Regions from separate parts of the Brevibacillus sp. Leaf182 genome, predicted to be linked through region 3. Evidence: riboswitches for the same ligand, from Rfam matches in the RefSeq annotation. Region 3 holds a riboswitch; each other region holds the start of a gene.
The links. A riboswitch is a leader RNA that binds a small molecule or an ion and turns the genes downstream of it on or off. The one in region 3 is predicted to bind S-adenosylmethionine.
Positions count from the first base shown of each region.

Region 1: another riboswitch for S-adenosylmethionine. It lies ahead of ASG16_RS22250 (homoserine dehydrogenase family protein); the one in region 3 lies ahead of ASG16_RS16680 (pyridoxal phosphate-dependent aminotransferase).
Region 2: another riboswitch for S-adenosylmethionine. It lies ahead of ASG16_RS02380 (methionine ABC transporter ATP-binding protein); the one in region 3 lies ahead of ASG16_RS16680 (pyridoxal phosphate-dependent aminotransferase).

Region 1 covers NZ_LMPN02000031.1:166,890-171,041, reverse strand. Annotated here, with positions in the region: gene ASG16_RS22255 (CapA family protein) at 1-1,161, shown strand, start outside; gene ASG16_RS22250 (homoserine dehydrogenase family protein) at 1,221-2,486, opposite strand; SAM riboswitch class I at 2,573-2,684, opposite strand; SAM riboswitch class I at 2,751-2,857, opposite strand; gene ASG16_RS31565 (hypothetical protein) at 2,952-3,086, opposite strand; cobalamin riboswitch at 3,246-3,450, opposite strand; gene ASG16_RS22245 (methylated-DNA--[protein]-cysteine S-methyltransferase) at 3,484-3,975, opposite strand; gene ASG16_RS22240 (DinB family protein) at 3,983-4,152, opposite strand, start outside.
Region 2 covers NZ_LMPN02000014.1:60,484-64,635, forward strand. Annotated here, with positions in the region: gene ASG16_RS02370 (MetQ/NlpA family ABC transporter substrate-binding protein) at 1-362, opposite strand, end outside; gene ASG16_RS02375 (methionine ABC transporter permease) at 422-1,087, opposite strand; gene ASG16_RS02380 (methionine ABC transporter ATP-binding protein) at 1,088-2,101, opposite strand; SAM riboswitch class I at 2,202-2,318, opposite strand; gene ASG16_RS31475 (Ger(x)C family spore germination C-terminal domain-containing protein) at 2,426-2,698, opposite strand; gene ASG16_RS02385 (Ger(x)C family spore germination protein) at 2,689-3,585, opposite strand; gene ASG16_RS02390 (GerAB/ArcD/ProY family transporter) at 3,585-4,152, opposite strand, start outside.
Region 3 covers NZ_LMPN02000024.1:76,866-81,017, reverse strand. Annotated here, with positions in the region: gene ASG16_RS16695 (methylated-DNA--[protein]-cysteine S-methyltransferase) at 1-203, opposite strand, end outside; gene moaC (cyclic pyranopterin monophosphate synthase MoaC) at 376-858, shown strand; gene ASG16_RS16685 (MFS transporter) at 862-2,118, shown strand; SAM riboswitch class I at 2,179-2,293, shown strand; gene ASG16_RS16680 (pyridoxal phosphate-dependent aminotransferase) at 2,378-3,559, shown strand; gene ASG16_RS16675 (hypothetical protein) at 3,714-4,152, shown strand, end outside.

The sequences.
Region 1 (4,152 bases), on a different contig from region 3:
ACCAGATCAAGCCGGGTAAAGGCTCGGCGCAAGCACTCACGTAGAAAATGGGTACGTGCTGGGAAGAGCACGCTCCTTTTTAGCGTGTTGGCCATCTTCGTCGTCGGAACCTACTACCTATTCCAAACTGCCATGGATAGAGAACATACCAACCCGAACACGCAGCCTGCTCCTGACAATACCGTGAACCAAAAGACTTCAGTGCAGCTCACCTTTGTCGGTGACATCATGATGTCAGGAAATGTAGAGAAAACGTTACTCGCAAACAGCTATGACTACCCATACAAGCATGTAAGCTCGCTCTTTTTACAAGATGATATCACGATTGCCAATTTGGAGACACCGATCACCGAAACAGGTGTTGCTGCACAGAACAAGGCGTATGTCTACAAGTCGTCGCCACTTGCTGTTCCTGCCATGAAAAACGCTGGGATTGATGTGGTGAATCTCGCCAATAATCACTCCATGGACCAAGGAGTTCCGGGATTGCTGGATACCTTTGACGCTTTGGACAAAAACCGGATTGCATACGTCGGCGCCGGAAAGGATGCCAGCCGTGCCTATTCTCCTGTATTGATAGAAAAGAACGGCATCAAGATCGCGATTCTCGGCTTCAGCAGGGTCATTCCCGAAACGAGCTGGTATGCAGGGAATTCCCAGGCAGGTATGGCCGCTTCCTATGATCCTACGCTAGCAGTGAAAGCGATCCAAGATGCGAACAACCAAGCAGATCTCGTCGTGGTGATTGCACACTGGGGCAAGGAACGCTCCGATTATCCTGTCGATCATCAAAAAGAGTTGTCTCGTGCCTACATCGATGCTGGTGCAGATTTGATTGTTGGCGGTCATCCTCATGTCCTTCAAGGCTTTGAACGATACAACGACAAATGGATTGCGTACAGTCTCGGCAATTTCATTTTCACACGATCAAACGAACCCAAGACTTGGGAAACGATGGTTCTGCAAGCAAGCTGTACGAAAAGTGGTGATTGTGAGCTGACGATGCTTCCGTTTCACGCAGAATTGGGACAAGCTGTACCCATGAATGAAAGCAACGGCGCTGCCCTGCTAAAACGGATTGAATCCATTTCTGTGAGTGTTGACATCCAAAGCGACGGGCGTGTACAGCCGCGTGCAAAAGCGGTGGAGACTGCCCCCTGACAAAAGAAGCCGTGTTTCTAGCTAACCAGAAATACGGCTCTTCTTGTGATTCCTTTTTCTTACGCAGATTCGATAATCGGGAAGCAGCGCACTTCTAAGCCAAAATCATTTTTCAATAGGGACTCGTGCTCTTCACTGATTCCTGTCACGATCAAACCTGCGCGCAAGACGCCTCCCAAGTCGAATTGGACCTTTAGTTTATGCACGTTGACTCCTGCCTGCTGAAGGAAATGCAAGACACGGTCTGGCGTAGCAGTATGACATGAGCCCTCCATATAACACAGGACGTGTTCTTCCGAGTCCACCGTGACACCAGCTTTGGCAGCCGTTTTTTCTTTCCAGGTAGGATGCGGTGTGAATGGCTGTGTCAATAAATAGGCCAAATCCTCGACGACAGCACTCGCTGTAGGGAGCTCTCCTGCCCCTCTTCCTGTAAACAACAAGTCTCCCACGATGTTGCCGGATAGCTGTACAGCATTAAACGCGTCGTGGATTTGCGCCAACGGATGGCTCAGCGGAAGCATGGTTGGTTCAACAGATAGGCGAATTCCTTTCTCAGCTTGATAGGCCTGCGCGATCAGCTTGATCCGGTATCCCAGCTCGCTCGCAATCCGAATGTGACCTGCTGACAAATCTGCAATTCCTTTGCGAACAACATCTGCTAAAGGCAGTGATTCTCCGTAAACAAGCTGTGCCAAGATATACAACTTGTACATGGCATCAAAGCCTTCTACATCCGAACGAGGGTCTGCTTCCGCATAGCCCAGCTCCTGCGCTTGCTTGAGCACCTCCTGGTAAGAGAGCTGCTCTGCCTCCATTTTCGTCAAAATGAAGTTCGTTGTTCCGTTGAGAATACCGCGAACACCTTGAATATCGTTCGTGCGCAGGAACTGCCGGAGCACGCTCAAGATCGGGATGCCCCCTGCCACACTCGCTTCATAGGCAAGATGCACTTGATGCTGATTGGCCAAATCGACTAGCTCTGTTCCTTTTTTCGCCAGAAGTTCTTTGTTGGCAGTTACTACATGGCATCCCTTTTCGATGAAAGCACGGACGTAGTCATAGGTAGGTTCTACACCGCCCATGACCTCCACCACGATATCCACATCGCTGTTCAATACATCCTCAAAGTCTGTTGTCAGTAAAGTCGGGTCGATAGGAACCGCCCGCTCTTTTTCCGAGTCACGCACCAATGCCTTGACGATCTCAATTCGTTTACCCAGACGAGAAGCCAGCTTCTCCTGTTGCGAACGGATTGTTTTGATTACGCCTCCACCCACTGTCCCCAATCCCAATAATCCCACGCGTACCACTTCTGCACTCATCCTGACCACCCCATACCCCGAATTTTAGATAAAAAGAAAAGCCATCTTCGATAAGAAGAAGGCTTGTTAGCAGCTACTGCTCCTCCTCCTTATCTACCAGGACGTATATGTCCTGCAGGAATTGGCACCTTGTCACAAAATATGCGTGACGGTTGCCGGGCTTCATCGGGCCAGTCCCTCCACCTCTCTGGATAAAGAAAATATGAAATTGAAAAAAACCTTCTTCGCTAAGAAGAAGGTTCATCTACTAATGGAGTAACCCGCTTCTTATCTATCGAGACGAAACGTCTCGCAGGAATTGGCACCTTGTCGCAATATGCAACGGTTGCTGGGCTTCATCGGGCCAGACCCTCCACCTCTCTGGATAAGAACCATTTATGCTGTTGAGCTTTATTCTAAGAAATTCCAAGGCAAGCGTCAACAAAATTCTTTCTTTTCTGATTGCAAGCTGATTTGGCCAGACTTTCAATTGTGGGTGAACAGACTTTCTACCTCTTCCATACTGCAGCAAGTGCAATGAAACACGCCCTCCTGGCATTCCTCAGGCAGCTCTTGTTCCTCGACATATCCGCACCATTGGCAAATCATAAGTTGCATCATCGCACGCCCTCCTTTTCTTTTATCCTGCCCAAAATAAAAAGAGCATTTTCCGTTCGACCGTGACGATCGTTAGAAAATGCCAGAAAAGGAGGGACGCACTTGTCCACTCGCTGTTTTTTGCAAGCCATCTCTAACACCTCCCTATCTCCCGTAGGTCTATCAGTGTCGTCGAAACAGGCAGGTCTCCTGACTATGGGTTCATCGTCTAGCGTCGCCTTCCCCGTCTATTTTGATAGACCAGTGGCTCGTTGGACGCTGACTCTCCTCTTACAGTGGCGGGACCGTGTCGGAATTGCACCGAGCTTCCCTATTATCCTTTTGGCGAATTGGTACGCCCTAAGGAACCTGTTTCCATCTATGAAATTGTCTTTTCTCACTACTATTCTCAGATTCTACCTTATTTTTCCTTGTTTTGCGAACATTGCTCGTGGGCCAGTAGCCATTCCTTTCGCCACAAGCCACCCGAATAGCCTGTTAAACTCCCGTTTGCTCCTATAATTCTGTGACAGGGTACGATGATGTTCAGCCGATTTTTTCCGTTGGCATTCCCGACAGCCCTCACCGCATTTTCCTTCCCAATCAACGCGGCTAGCTCCGTGTACGTAATCTTGTGCGCATAGGGAAGGGTGGTCAATGTGTGCCAGACTGTTTTCTGAAAGTCTGTCCCTTTCATACACAGGGGAACAGAAAAGGACTGTCTCTCGCCGGAAAAATATTCGTCCAACTGTTGCCGACAAACGAGGAGAGGCTCTAGACATTTGTCTTCTTGTTCACGCAAAATGGGTTCGTCCCGATCTGTGAACATGATCGAACATACCCCGTCTTCTGTCCCACTGATTTCCAAGATGCCGAGTGGCGAAACATAATCAATTGTCTGTAATCTCTCCATACAAGACCTACCCTAGATACCGATCTTTCAAAATGGTTCTGTGGTGAGCTTCATGTCCAGCAATCACATAGGCCAACGTCCTTGCAGATAGCTTGTTTCCGTTGGCAAGGCCTGTACGCAACCACGCTTCTGGAGAGATTCCGCGAACCTGCGCGATGGTGGAAGCCCGAACGGCCT
Region 2 (4,152 bases), on a different contig from region 3:
ATGTGTACAGCCACTACTGGCTCCAGATTCATGTTTTGTCCTTTATTGAAGTCTTCCAGGTAAGGCTTGTGCTGGAAGAAGTTAGCGTCGAGTTGTTTCTCGTTCACTTGAACGTTAGGTTGTACGTAATCGGTGAACTCTTTAATTTCCAGGTTCACGCCTTGTTCTTTCAGTTTTGGTTGAACGAATTTCAAGATTGCTGCATGTGGAACGGGAGAAGCGCCTACCTTCAATGTTACTTCCTGTTGTCCGCCTTGTGCGCCGCCTTCAGCCGGAGCAGGTGCTGTTTCCGTTTTGCCTCCGCAAGCTGCCAAAGAAAATGCCAATACAGTAGAAAGTACAGATACGACTAGCTTTTTCATGAATGATTTCCCCCTTGCATGTATTTAGTCTTATTTTTTGAAAATCTATATGGAAAGATCTATTTGCGGCTGAATTTCAGAACCAGACGGTCCCCCAGCGTTTGTAAGATCTGTACCATCACCAGCAAAATAACAACAGTCACAATCATGACATCGGTTTGGAAACGCTGATAACCGTATCGGATCGCCAAGTCACCCAAACCACCACCGCCAATTACCCCAGACATTGCGGTATAGGAGACCAGCGTAACCGTCGTGATCGTAATACCTGCGATCAGTCCAGATCTAGACTCTGGCAAAAGGACATTCCAGACGATCTGCCAATTGGACGCCCCCATAGATTGTGCGGCCTCAATCACGCCTTTATCAATCTCACGCAGAGAGGTTTCCACCAAGCGTGCGAAAAACGGAGCGGCACCAAATACGAGCGGCGGAATGGCACCCAGTACGCCGAGTGAGGTTCCTACGATCATTTTCGTCACAGGAATCAGCAAAATCATCAAAATGATAAACGGTACCGAGCGCAATACGTTGACAACGAATGATGCGATCGTATAAAAAGTGCGGTTTTGCAGAAGCTGTCCGCGTGAAGTCAAAAACAGAACGATTCCCAATGGCAAACCAATCAGGACGGTAAACAGGGTGGAAAAGCCGAGCATCGTGAGCGTGTCCATCGTACCTACGCCGATTTCAGCCCAATCCACATTCTCGAATGTCCAGTCCATTTATATCACCTCTACTTCCAAGCCACGTTGGCGCAGCGTCTCAATGGTCTTTTGATTCTGTGCAACATCGCCTTCCAGCTCGATCACCAACTGACCATACGGCGTATCTTTCATGCGGGAGATTGTTCCCTGCAAAATGCTGAACACCGTACCGGTCTCTTGCATCGTTTGGAACAGGATCGGCTGGTACGTTTTTTCTCCGAGGAAGGTGACACGAGCAATGGTCCGGTTCCCCGAAGCCTTTTCGTGCTCGACTGCTTCTCTCAGCTCTGTAGAATCTGCTACTTGTTCCACGAATTCCTGTGTCGTTGGATGCTTCGGACGAAGGAATACATCCAGTACGTTACCCGACTCGACGATCTTTCCGCCGTCAATTACGCCGACACGATCACAAATGGAGCGAATGACGTGCATCTCGTGGGTAATCAACACAATGGTCAAGCCCAGCTTGCGGTTGATGTCCAAGAGCAGTGCCAGAATGGAGTTCGTCGTCTGCGGATCGAGAGCCGATGTAGCTTCGTCACAGAGCAGCACTTTTGGATCATTCGCGAGCGCCCGGGCGATCCCGACACGCTGCTTCTGTCCGCCAGACAGTTGGGACGGATATTTGTCCTTATGTGCCTCCAAGCCAACCAGCTTCAGCAGCTCGTTTACTTTCTTCTCAATCTCTGCCTTCGGACGCTTGGCCAGCTTGAGCGGAAAAGCGACATTTTCACCGACTGTCGAAGAAGACAGCAAGTTGAAGTGCTGAAAAATCATGCCGATTGAGCGGCGCTTTTCTTGCAGCTTCCCTTCATCCAGCCTAGTCAAATCGACGCCGTCCACAATAACTTCCCCAGAAGTTGGGCGCTCCAGCAAATTGATGCACCGGATCAACGTACTTTTCCCTGCACCAGAGTGTCCGATAATCCCGTATATTTCTCCTTGCTCTATGGAAAGGTCGATCCCCGTTAATGCTGGGATGGTTTTACCTTGTACTTGATAGCTTTTATGCAAATGACGCAGTTGGATCAACGCATCCACCTCCCGACCACAATCTTGATAAAATATGAAAACCCCTTTTTCAATAAACGAAAAAGGGGCTGCAACGCAATGTATACGTTCGCATCCACCCTTCTCATCTACACAAGATCCAAACAATCCTGTAGGAATTGGCACCGCGACGTTCATTCGAAAATGAACCGGCTGCCGGGCTTCATAGGGCCTGTCCCTCCGCCTCTCTTGATAAGAAAGATATCTACGTATATTATGTTCGTTTTTTCTATTTCATGATGATACAAAACGGATTATATCCTTTTTGAAAATATCACGTCAATAGTAATAGCAGGAAAAAGTTTTTTAATCCATGACGCCGTTGCGGATGATTGTTGACTTTACGTGAAAGCGAAACTTTGCTTCCTTGAACATTTTTCTCCACTCGGCCTGCGTCATGTTTGCCATCCCTCTTCTATTTGCACGATACACCATCCCGAATCCAGCGGGATCGACATCGAGGCCCTGCAATTTACTGACTACTTTCTGCAATTCTTTTTCGATCTCTTTATCCAGTGCATTCTCCATGATTTTCATCAGCTTTGCATTCTCTAGCTTCAGCGGAAGGGTTAATTCCAAAATTCTCGCATGTAATCGTATATCAATATCAAAGACCGGGGGGACACTTGGGTCAGATCAATTTTAGATTTGCTGGAAATGGTGTCAAAGACAAGCTGCACACGGTCTTTTTTACTTCCGCGGCTCTTTGGCTCCTCCCCAAAAATACGAGCAGGAACAGAAGTATCGTAGCTGCCAATGCTGAACTTTCCATGCATGAGCTTGATTAAAAAGGCTTCCTTTGGTGTGATCCACCCTACATAACGCTCCCCTTGAAATAATGCGATACCCTTGATTTGCAGCTCATTTCCCTTTCTTGCAATGTACGGCATGATCGGGTCGATTCCTTTGTCATAATAGGCCCGAAAAAACTCATGCATGGTGGAAGACGGAATTTTTTCCCCTTCAATATTTTGCTCAATCATACGGTATAAATAGATTCCGATATTCCCTTCTTCAGAATAGGGATACGTTAACATATCATATGTTTCGCCTTCAAATAGGCAAAGATAAACCCTGCTGGAAATAGAGGAATCCCGATACAGCGTGTCAACGATACTGCCAAGCCCGCGTTTTGCCAAGTTTTCACTGTAGAGGGCGACACGAATCTGCCCACCCAACACTCTTTTATCTGATTGTAAATTAACCCGATCCCGGATTGATTTGCTGGTCTCCCCCATTGCTGAGAAAATCTGTATCTTTTTTTTTGCCTCTGGATTAATGGAGGGCATGATTGCAGTCCCACGAATGTTTCCATCCTTTAACAAGTCATAGCCGACAGCTGTGGCAAGTCCAGTTTCATCAAAAATCTGCCGATCTCCACAGCCTGTGACTATTATGACACCAGAACACCACAACGCCAAAAACCGTTTGATGAAGGACAACCTCTTTTTCCGCTCATCAAGCATCAGGCACTCTCTCCTTTGCTCTTCGATTTTGCCCGTTGCGTTCGCTGCTTCAGCAAGACCATGACGTACAAAAAATAGGGGTACAGGTACACAACCCATATGCTAATTTTCCCATGCACAGTAAAAAGCCAATTCATCTGCTGTCTGGAAAGCATCGTCAAGGAAGCAAGATAAATCACCGATAAAATCCAATACAATGAACTTCGCAAGTTGAAGCTGAACAAACGCTTGAGCCCTCGCGCCGAGCACCACAAATACAGCATGATATTCGGCAAGATGACGATAAGCCACAGCGAGATAACGACCAGCTCAAATCTTTCCAGAATGGGGAGATACACCATCTTTTGCAGATTGAGTGTCGCCCAGATCGTCCTCATGAGCTGACCTTGGCTAAAAAAGACCAAGGACACGATCATGACCAATAAATAGATAAGATAAGTCACCAGCACCGCCAACTGTGCACTTTTATTTACCCTGTCCTTATTTTGTACATAGGGATAGACGACATAGAGAACCTCGAAACCGACACTGGTCAATGACATGGCCATCATTCCTTTGAAAAGGTTC
Region 3 (4,152 bases):
GTTGCAAAAGGCTTTAGCCATGGATCGTCTTGCACCAATGCACTTTGTGGGCGATGCTTTTTAACCCACGCTTCCAATTCGGAAAAAGGCTGGTTGACCGAGCCAACATAACAAAGCCCGGCAGCCGTGGCAGCTAAATAAATGGTCCAATCACCATGCACAAGCATTGACCAACGTATCGTTTGATCCTTCATCGTTTCCATTTCCATACGCCTCCTTTGAGCTGTGTACGCACAGTATACCTCCAGCATTTGCTCTTCGTACGTTTTAAGGAGTGGATGAGCAAGATAACGAAACAATGTCGTCTACATTCCCATTGCTTTTATCCAGCGGCGGGAGTAAGGTAGGAGGAGATAGAGGAGGAACGATACTCGTATGACTGATCAATTAACACATTTTAATGAACAAAATCGAGCGCGGATGGTAGACGTGTCTGAGAAGGACGTCACAAAACGGGTGGCTGTAGCCGAGAGCCAAATCAGCATGAAACCCGAAACCCTCGCCCGAATCCGCGAAGGTCGAATCGAAAAGGGCGATGTACTCGCCGTAGCGCAGGTAGCAGGTGTCATGGCTGCCAAAAAGACGTGGGAAATCATCCCGATGTGTCATCCGCTGCCATTGACTGGCATCGACATACAGTTTGCTTTTGTAGATGAAACGACGCTTGCGATTACAGGAACCGTGAAGACGACAGGGAAAACAGGCGTCGAGATGGAGGCGTTGACCGCTGTCAGCGTAGCGGCTTTGACGGTGTATGACATGTGCAAAGCCATGGATAAAGAAATGATAATCGGTCCGACCAGTTTGCAATCCAAAACAGGCGGAAAAAGCGGCGATTTCCATCGGGGAGAGAAGTAAGGCATGAGGCAAAAGTGGGAATCCTATCCAAGCAGCATTCGTTTATTGGCGATTGCTGCCGTCATTTTTTCTACTGGAATGGCGTGTATTTGGCCGCTAGTCACGATCTATATTCACAACCATCTCGGAAAGCCGCTGACTGTAGCCGGCTTCTTGTTGCTTTTAAATCAAGGCGCATTCCTGATCGGGAGTATTGTCGGCGGGATGATGTTTGACCGCTGGGGCAAAATGCGCACCATCATTGTCGGTTCCATCGGCGTTATTCTGATATCGATCGGCTTAGGTGTTACACAAGATTTTACGATTTATGTTGCGTTGCTTCTGCTGAATGGACTTTTTTACGGAACACTTTCCCCTGTGATGAATGCACTGGCCGTCGTGTTATGGCCGGACGGAGGACGGAAAGGAATTAATCTGATTTATGTCTCCCTCAATGTGGGGGTAGCTGCCGGTTCTGCGTTGGGCGGCTTCTTGGCAAGTGTGTCATTTGCCTGGACGTTTTTCGGTAATGCCATTTCACAAGTGATCGTTCTCGCCATGTTCATGCTCATTTTACCGCGTCAGTTAAAAATGGTGGAACAACAAAGCCGAAACTCGACGACTGGACAAAGCATGTCTGAGCAAGCAACTGGTGATGTGCTGCGACAACCACAGCAAGAGTCAAAGGTGGTATGGGGGGCTCTGCTGCTATTATGCGGGGGGCTATTAATTAGCTGGATTGTCTATGTACAGTGGACGACGGTGCTGTCGACTTACATGCAATCCCTGGGCATTACACTCCGTCAATACAGTCTGTTGTGGACGCTGAATGGTGGTTTGATCCTGTTCGGTCAGCCGTTGATTGCGTGGGTCATTCGACGCTTTGCCCGTACGCTAAAAGCTCAAATGCTCTTGGGTGCTTATATTTTTGCCTTGTCGATGCTGATTTTGTCTCAATCAACGGCTTATGCAGGCTTTGTGGCAGGCATGTTCATCATGACGCTGGGAGAAATGCTCGTGTGGCCAGCGGTGCCGGCTGTTGCTGCACAGTTTACGCCAGAGGGACGAGAAGGCTTCATTCAAGGGCTGATAGCAGGGACTGGATCAGCTGGACGGATGCTCGGACCATTGCTTGGCGCATTCATTTTCCAATCGATTCATGCGCAGGGACTATTGTTCGTGATGGCAGGCTTGTCGTTGGTGTCTGTCGCATTCTTTGCCTTCCACACCTCTTTTCAAAAAAGAAGGCATCAAGTACCCGTACAGAATCAAGTATCTTGACACGGTATACGTGCTCAAGTAGTATGATATAGACGAAAAAACAGTATATTCCGTGTGTTTGACTTATTCAGAGAGGTGGAGGGACTGGCCCTATGAAGCCCGGCAGCGGATCTGTTCCATGTGATGGACAGATGCTGTGCCAATTCCAGCAGGATTTTTTCCTGACAGATAAGGACGTGACCAAGCTGATCTCCCCCTTTTTCTGTATGGAAAAAGGGGGTTTTACTGTATTGGGCCCCAAGAAAGGAATGGAAGAAAGATGCGCATTCAACCCTCCGACATGATTGATCGACTCCCTACCCAGTTTTTTGCGACCCTGGTTGCAAAAGTAAACAAGGTCATTGCGCAAGGCCATGACGTCATTAACCTGGGGCAGGGCAATCCCGATTTGCCGACTCCGCCGCACATTATTGAAGAATTACAGGCACAAGCGGCACAACCACTCCATCACAAATATCCGCCTTTTCAGGGACGTGTGGAACTGAAGCAGGCAGTGGCTCATTGGTATAAGCAAGAATTTGATGTGGACCTCGATCCGGAGGAAGAAGTAGCGATATTGTTCGGCAGCAAAACCGGACTCGTAGAGATTTGCCAAGTACTCATGAACGCAGGCGATGTTGCACTGGTTCCGGACCCAGGCTATCCGGATTATTGGTCGGGGGTTGCTGTCGTAAACGGACGGATGGCCATGATGCCGCTGAAGGCGGAAAATGACTTTTTGCCAGACTACAGCCAGCTCTCCCAAGCTGATTTGGATCGAGCGAAACTGATGTTTCTCAACTATCCGAACAATCCAACAGCAGTCAACGCACCACTTGAGTTTTATGAGGAGACCATTCGTTTTGCGCGAAAACATGAAATCGTCGTCTGCCACGACTTTGCCTACGGGGCGATCAGCTATGACGGGAAAAAGCCAGTCAGCTTCATGCAGGTTCCTGGAGCAAAAGAAGTGGGCGTAGAATTCTATACCTTGTCTAAAACGTACAACATGGCAGGCTGGCGTGTTGGTGCCATGGTAGGGAATCGCGAGCTGGTACGTCTGATCAATCTCATTCAGGACCATTACTTCGTCAGTCTGTTCGGAGCGGTACAGATGGCGGCAGCCAAAGCGATGACGGAGTCGCAGCAGTGCGTTCGCGACCTCGTCGCTGTCTACGAAAGCCGCCGCAATGCCTTGTACTCCAATCTGCATCGGATTGGCTGGCAGGCTCCACCATCACAAGGTTCGTTTTTTGCTTGGCTTCCTGTTCCAAGCGGCTTCACATCCGTGGAGTTCTCTGACCTGCTTTTGGAAAAAGCGCATGTTGTCGTAGCGCCGGGAAATGGCTTTGGTCCGACAGGTGAGGGCTATGTGAGAGCGGCTTTGTTATCCAGTGAAGATCGTCTCGCAGAAGCGGTCCAACGGATTGAGCAGTTAGGGTTATTTACGAAAACCAAATAAAAGCGAGGCAAATTGGCCACACTACCATATAAATGGAGTGTGGCTTTTTTCTTCTAGAATAAAAATCATTCTCATTATTGACAGATAATGATTTTCATTATACGATGTCATTGTTGTTAATGATAATTAGTCTCAGCGAGAGCGGGAGGGTACCATGCGCTATCAGATTAACGGTTACACGGATATGTATACGGTGATCTCCAACGAGCGGAAAATCGGCGGAGCCATTGAAGCAAGCCAGATTCGCTTGCGGACGGGAGAAGTTTACGCCAATGCTGTTCTCACTCGGTTGGAAATGTCAGGTGCGCATTTTTGCTCGATCGGATTTGTAACAGAAGAAGGCAAAAGACTGATTGTCCATGTGAATGATATCAGCATGATCGCTGATGCTCGTCACGTTAACGTTTGTGAGCTGACGAACGAATGCATGAGAGTGGAGAAGTCCGCAGAGAGACTGAAGCGATTGAAGCGTCTCTGTGAACTGAATGAAGGAAGCTGTACGCCGACCTTCCAGGAAGAGGCATTGCTGTTGGCAAGCGATATTGGTATGGAAGAAGCGTCCGCGCATGTAGACCTCTCTTTCCTCCCACACA